2 regions of the Paracoccus sp. Arc7-R13 genome follow, and region 1 is predicted to be linked to the other one. Evidence: riboswitches for the same ligand, from Rfam matches in the RefSeq annotation. Region 1 holds a riboswitch; the other holds the start of a gene.
What was found. Region 1 has a riboswitch for thiamine pyrophosphate ahead of thiD (bifunctional hydroxymethylpyrimidine kinase/phosphomethylpyrimidine kinase). Riboswitches for the same ligand answer to the same signal wherever they lie in the genome.
Positions count from the first base shown of each region.

Region 2: another riboswitch for thiamine pyrophosphate. It lies ahead of thiC (phosphomethylpyrimidine synthase ThiC); the one in region 1 lies ahead of thiD (bifunctional hydroxymethylpyrimidine kinase/phosphomethylpyrimidine kinase).

Region 1 is NZ_CP034810.1:2,384,436-2,387,997, reverse strand. It holds gene EOJ32_RS11905 (thiazole synthase) at 1-113, opposite strand, end outside; gene thiS (sulfur carrier protein ThiS) at 117-314, opposite strand; gene EOJ32_RS11895 (FAD-dependent oxidoreductase) at 304-1,263, opposite strand; gene thiD (bifunctional hydroxymethylpyrimidine kinase/phosphomethylpyrimidine kinase) at 1,256-2,071, opposite strand; TPP riboswitch at 2,130-2,230, opposite strand; gene EOJ32_RS11885 (acyl-CoA thioesterase) at 2,325-2,801, shown strand; gene EOJ32_RS11880 (DEAD/DEAH box helicase) at 2,949-3,562, shown strand, end outside.
Region 2 is NZ_CP034810.1:1,633,475-1,637,036, reverse strand. It holds partial or broken gene EOJ32_RS20390 (IS3 family transposase) at 1-145, opposite strand, end outside; gene EOJ32_RS08115 (hypothetical protein) at 120-500, opposite strand; partial or broken gene thiC (phosphomethylpyrimidine synthase ThiC) at 602-2,352, opposite strand; TPP riboswitch at 2,433-2,552, opposite strand; gene EOJ32_RS08100 (1-deoxy-D-xylulose-5-phosphate synthase N-terminal domain-containing protein) at 3,285-3,562, opposite strand, start outside.

The DNA of each region.
Region 1 (3,562 bases):
GCCACGCCCGCACCGCTGGCGCGGAACGCCTCCTGCAGGACCGACGGGGACGGGTATTGGGCGGTGCCCAGCATCAGCGCGTTGGGCAGGGTGACGCCATAGAAATCACGCATCGCCTATCCTCCCTGCATGGGTGCCAGGACCTCCAGCCGGTCACCGTCGCGCAGCGCCTGCGTCGGGCGGGACGCAGCGGGCAGGAAATCACCGTTCAGCGCCGTGGCCACGCGGGCCTCGCCCCAGCCCAGTTCGGACAGCGCGTCGGCCACGGTGGTGGCGGCGATGTCGCGGGGGGTTCCGTTGACCTCAATCCTCATGGACCAGTTCTCCCTTGGTTTCGGTGATCATGTAATCGGCCGCCTGGCGCGCCAGCGCGGGGGCCATCAGGTATCCGTGACGGAACAGCCCGTTCAGGTGCAGCACCCGCCCTCGGACGGTCACGCGCGGGATGTTGTCCGGAAATGCCGGGCGCAGATCGGCGCCCATCTCGACGATGGCGCTCTCTGCAAAGCGGGGGTCCAGCGCATAGGCCGCCGACAGCAGTTCCAGCACCGACCGGGCGGTAGGGCGCGCACGGGATGCGCTTTCGATCTGGGTCGCGCCCAGCATGAACAGGCCGCCCGCGCGCGGCACGATGTACAGCGGATGACGCGGATGCAGCAGGCGGACCGGCCGCGTCAGGGCGATGTCGGGCGCGTGCAGAACGACCATCTCGCCGCGCACGCCGCGGAGGTCGGGCAGGGCGGCCGACAGTCCGCGGGCATCGATCACCGGGCCTGCGACGTCGCCGGGCTCGGCGGTCGCGCATTCGATGCCGATGCCGCGCGCGGCCAGCCACGCGACCAGGTCGGCCAAGGCACGTCGGGGGTCCAGATGCGCCTCGGTTGGAAAGATCAGGCCGGGCCGGGGCTGCAGGTCTGGTTCCAGATCGGCGCTGTCGCAGGGGTGATGCGCCGTGGCACGGCGCGCAAAGCGGGCCAGTTCCGCCCGGTCGCGGTCCAGCGCCAGGACCAGCGTGCCGCGCCGCGTGACGGGCGTGATGGCGGACCAGGCATCGGCGGCCTCTGCGCCAAGGCGGGTGATCACGGGGTCGGCGGTCACGCCCTCGCACTGCGGGGCCAGCATGCCGCCGGCCCACCATGAGCAGCCGTGTGGGCCAGGCGCGCCGTTGCGGTCCAGGATGCGCGGGATCAGGCCGCGCCGCACCAGCACATGGGCCGCGAACAGCCCGGCCACGCCCGCGCCGATGATGGTGACATCAGCCATGCGACCAGACCGCATGGAAATGATGCACCGGCCCGTGCCCCGACCCCACGCACAGATCGTCCGCCGCCGCGATCGCGCGTTGCAGATAGCGGTGTGCGACCCCCACCGCCTGCTCCAGCGGCAGGCCGTGTGCCAGGCCTGCGGCGATGGCCGCCGACAGCGTGCAGCCGGTGCCATGCGTGTTGCGGGTGGACAGGCGTCGGGCGCTGAAGGGCGTCGCCCCCTGCGCGGTCACCAGAAGGTCGGTGCAGATCGCGCCGTCGCCATGCCCACCCTTCATCAGCACGGCCCCCGCGCCCATGGCGCGCAGCGCAGCACCCTGTTCGGCCATCTGGGCCGGGGTGGTGGCCGGGGCACAACCCAACAGGCAGGCGGCCTCGGGCAGGTTCGGGGTCAGCAGCGTCGCGCATGCCAGCAGGGCACGCAGCGCGTCGGTGGCATCGGGCGGCAGCAAGCGGTCGCCCGATTTCGCCACCATCACCGGGTCCAGCACGATGGGCAGGCCGCAGCCGTCCAGACCCCCAGCCACCGTGGCGATGGCCTGAGCCCCGCCCAGCATGCCCAGCTTGACCGCCCGGACGTCCAGATCGTCCAGAACGGCACGCATCTGCCCTGCGATCATCGCGTGGCTAGCGGGTTCGACCAAAGCCACGGTGCGGGTGTTCTGCGCCGTCAGCGCGGTCACCACGCTGGCGCCATAGCAGCCAAGGGCCGAAAAGGTCTTCAGATCCGCCTGAATGCCGGCGCCGCCGCCCGAATCGGACCCGGCGATGGTCAGGGCAATGGGTGCTGTCACGTCGTCCCCCATATTGTGGCGGGTCGTGACCGGGCAAAGGGGTGGGGACACAGAGCGGGCCGATGGCCGCGCGGATATCTACACCGTTCCCTCCGCCGGTATGACCCGGATCAGGTTCGATGGGTTGGCTGTCGCCTCTCAGCCCCTGACGGGACACCCCAACGGTTTGCCCCCCAAGGCTAGGCGCGGCGGGCGCGGGGCGCAAGGGGGGCTTTTCGCGCCCGCGCGATTGTCGCAGGATGGCGGGGCAGCGGATGGGGGACAGATGGACAGGCGCGGGCTGGAGATGACGGTGCTGATGTCGCCGGACATGGCGAATTTCAGCGGCAAGGTTCATGGCGGCGCGCTTTTGGCCTGCCTAGATCGGGTAGCCTATGCCTGCGCGTCGCGCTGGTCTGGAGAATATGCGGTGACCCTGTCCGTCGACCAGGTGACCTTCAAGGAGGCCATCCACGTGGGAGAGCTGGTGACCTTTCGCGCGCGGGTGAACCATACCGGCCGCACATCGATGGAGGTCGGCATCCGGGTCGAGGCCGAGAACATCCGCCGTGGCACCCGCAGGCATACCAATTCCTGCTATTTCACCATGGTCGCGGTCGACGAACGCGGCCATCCTGTGCCGGTCCCCAAGCCCGAGCTTGAGGACGACATCGACCGCCAGCGCTGGCGGTCGGCCGAGGTCAGGCGGGCCATGCGGCGAGAGATCGCGGCCCGCCAGGAGGCCGCGTCGAACACCCCCTGATTGGGCGTGGACTTTGCGATCCAAACCGCGTAGGGAACCGCCTTTGGCCCTGCTAGTCCGGGGCGGCGGGTGCAGGGTGGGCCGGTCGCAGCGACGATAGGTGCCGCTCATCGGGTCGCTCACGGCCCCCGCATTTTGGCGAATCACATGACTGAACTGAATTTCCCCGCGCCGCTTCAGGCGGCGTTGGCCGACAAGGGCTATGAGACGTTGACTGCCGTGCAGTCGGCGGTGCTGGCGCCCGAGGCCGCGGGCCGCGACGTGCTGGTCTCGGCCCAGACCGGGTCGGGCAAGACCGTGGCCTTTGGCCTGGCGATGGGCGCGGACCTTCTGGACGGCGACCGCATCATCGCGGGCGAGCTGCCGCTGGCCCTGGCCATCGCGCCCACGCGCGAACTGGCGCTGCAGGTCGCACGCGAGCTGGAATGGCTTTATGCCGGGACCGGCGCGCAGATCGCGACCTGCGTCGGCGGTATGGACTATCGCAACGAAAAACGCGCCCTGCAGCGCGGCGCGCAGATCGTGGTCGGCACGCCCGGCCGCCTGCGCGACCATATCGACCGCGGCAGCCTGGACCTGTCGGACCTGCGCGCGGCCGTGCTGGACGAGGCCGACGAGATGCTGGACCTGGGCTTCCGCGAGGACCTGGAGTTCATCCTGGGCGCCGCCCCGGTCGAGCGCCGCACGCTGATGTTCTCGGCCACGGTGCCGTCGGCGATCGAGAAGCTGGCCCGTGATTTCCAGCGCGACGCCCTGCGCAT
Region 2 (3,562 bases), 750 kb from region 1:
CTGCACTCAGCTCCCTCATCCAGCGGCGCAGCACACTCTCGGATAGGTCGAGGTCGCGTGCGGCCTGCGACACCGCTACGCCCCGATCGGTTACCAGCTTCACGGCCGCTGACTTGAGCTCACGGCTGAACTTTCGTTTCGTCATATCCACTCTCCAGTTCCTTGGTCACGATCTTATCTTCGTGTCCACGAAACCGGCAGCAGCTCACGCCGGTGTCGCCGGGGGAAGTGCGCCTGTGGCAGGCCACACGCTTGCCGGCGCGGAAGATCTCGACGGTGCCCGCCGTCATCCGTGCCCAGAGCTGCTGGCGGATCAGGTCGTGTGGCACCGAGTAATGGTGGCCTTCCAGTCGGACATGATAGACGGCACTAACCGTGGCGCGGCGCCAGTCGGCATGGACGAAACGCTCCGGAGGCAGCGGCTGCATGGCCTGGCGATCGAGCGTGTCGAGAAGGTTCTGACGCGCGGCGCCCAGATGACGGCTGACACGGGCGTTCATCTCCAAGTCGCCGTTAGCGAGTTTGGGCCTATGATGAATGCATTATCAAATGAGCCATGCGGTCCCGCACACATGCGAAACCGCATGAGGGTCATGTCGGCTCAGGTTTCCTCAACCACTCGCATGTATAGGTCGCCGCCCTCGCGGTATTTCTGCGCCATGGCGGCCATGCCCTCTTTCTGCGCCTCGGCACGGATGTCGTGGGAAATTCGCATCGAACAGAATTTCGGCCCACACATCGAACAGAAATGTGCGACCTTATGCGCCTCTTTCGGCAGGGTTTCGTCGTGGAAGGCGCGCGCCGTCTCAGGGTCCAGTGACAGATTGAACTGGTCCTCCCACCGAAACTCGAACCGAGCGCGAGACAGGGCGTCGTCGCGAAGCTTTGCCGCCAATTGCCCCTTGGCCAGGTCGGCGGCATGGGCAGCGATCTTATAGGTGATGACGCCTGTCTTTACGTCATCCCGGTCGGGCAGACCCAGATGCTCTTTGGGCGTGACATAGCAGAGCATCGCTGTGCCGAACCAGCCGATCATCGCCGCGCCGATGCCCGAGGTGATGTGATCATAGCCCGGCGCGATGTCGGTCGTCAGCGGCCCGAGGGTGTAGAACGGCGCCTCGCCGCAGACGGCAAGCTGCTTGTCCATGTTCTCCTTGATCTTGTGCATCGGCACATGGCCGGGGCCTTCGATGATGACCTGGCAGTCCTTGGCCCAAGCGATCCTGGTAAGCTCGCCCAAGGTCTCCAGTTCGGCGAATTGCGCTGTATCGTTTGCGTCCGCAATGGAGCCGGGGCGAAGCCCGTCGCCAAGGCTGAAGCTGACGTCATAGGCGCGCATGATGTCGCAGATCTCCTCGAAGCGCTCGTAGAGGAAGCTCTCGCGGTGGTGATGCAGGCACCATTTTGCCATGATTGAGCCTCCCCGGCTGACAATCCCCGTGACGCGATCCACCGTAAGCGGGATCATGTGCAGACGCACCCCCGCATGGATGGTGAAGTAGTCCACCCCCTGCTCGGCCTGCTCGATCAGCGTGTCGCGGAAGATCTCCCATGTCAGGTCTTCGGCGATGCCGCCGACCTTTTCCAACGCCTGGTAGAGCGGCACGGTGCCGATGGGCACAGGCGAATTGCGGATGATCCATTCGCGGATGTTGTGGATGTTGCGGCCCGTGGACAGGTCCATCACCGTATCCGCGCCCCAGCGGGTCGCCCAGACCATCTTCTCGACCTCTTCGGCCATCGAGGAGGTCACAGCGGAGTTGCCGATATTGGCGTTGATCTTGACCAGAAAATTGCGACCGATGATCATCGGTTCGGCTTCGGGATGGTTGATGTTGGACGGAATGACCGCCCGCCCGCGCGCCACTTCGTCGCGGACGAATTCGGGGGTGACGAAATCAGGGATGGCGGCGCCGAGGCTTTCGCCGTCGCGTACTATCCTTTCGCGGATCGCCGTGCGGCCCAAATTCTCGCGGATCGCGATGAATTCCATCTCGGGCGTGACGATGCCCGCGCGCGCATAGGCAAGCTGGGTGACCGCTTTCCCGTTCCGCGCCCGCAAGGGGCGGTGGCGGATGGGAAACTCGGGTGTTAGCCGGTCGCCTGAGGCAAAACCGTTGTCCTCGGGCTTCACAGGCGCGGAAGGCCGCGTTCGATCGCGATTTCGGCGGCCGGATCGGTATAGGGACCTGAGGAGTCATAGACCGTCACCGGCGGCTCGCCCGCGCTTGGATGCAAGGCGATCTCGCGCATGGGCACACGGATGTCGGGGTGCAGCACGCCCGGCCTGAACACCTTGACAGAGGCGGGCAGTGGTCCGGTGGTAACCGTCGGGGTTTCTTTAGATGTCATGTCGAGGCTCCTCGCGTCGCAGCATTGAAGACCCAGCACCGACGGGAGGGAATAGAATGCCCCACTGGTCGCATGCGACCGGAAAGGCATCCGCACCGTCCCTACGCCAGTATGAACTGGATCAGGTTCGTAGGGTCACAGCGCTGCCTTGCGGCCCAGCCGTATCTCAGCCCCTTGTCGGGACACCCCTGGTGAGGACGTAAGAATGCGAAAGGGTGCCTCTCTTGTCAATTGACCTCAACGACGCTCCAAGGATCGAAATCGTTCAAGATTCAAACCTCATTTACCACTTGGGTTAACCGGCTGCTTGGTCGGCATAGCTGCCGCTTGGCGGCGTCCTGGCGTTCATATTCGGAGAGCCTGATTGTACGCTGACCTATCCCCTATCAGGCGCTCCTACGAAAGATTTCAAAGTGGCGAGCCGCAGAACTGGCGCCGCGCGTTGCAATGCGGAACAGATCCGCACGACGACACTCAGCACCTCGACGGATCGACACGACGGGGAAACCTTGCCTGCCGGTCACACAGCGTTTGTGCCACTTCTTCATGCTGACAGCCGCCGAGGCGGAGGTGTCCCTTACCTTTGCTGGCGGCAGAACCAAGGAATGTATTGCAGCCGACCAGGCCTCGACGTTCTGGACAAAGGTCGAAATCGCTCTTGATAAAACCGGAGCAACCAATCTGTATAAACTCAATCGTTCGTTGGCGATCCCGGTCGGTTCTTATTAGCCGACGCGATTCAGAAAATGGCCAGCCGTACCTGTTCGTTCTTTTCAGGATAGAACCCGCTGCGACAAGACGGAAGGTCATGTCGTTTTGCGTAGGGAGGGCCATACCGATGTCTGTCAAAGTCACGTTTGCCGACTTGAAGTGGTTCAAGGGAATGCACGATTTCCAGACCGACGCGACCCCCGTCGCTAAGCTCTTGATCCTCAGCGTCCGCACCCATCATGAGTACGGGCGCCGTGGATGCGCGGCCCAGACGTCAGTCCGTTGGCCGAGGCGACGAGAGCGTCGCGGTCTATCTCAAAATGCCGATAAAGATCGCCGATGGTGCCGGTCTGTCCGAAATGCTCGACACCGTGTGGAATGGTAGCATGGCCTGCGACCGAACCCAGCCAGGCCAGCGTAGCGGGATGCCCGTCAATGACTGTGATTAAGCGGCATTGGCGCGGCAGATCGCCCAACAATCTCTCGACATGGCTGATGG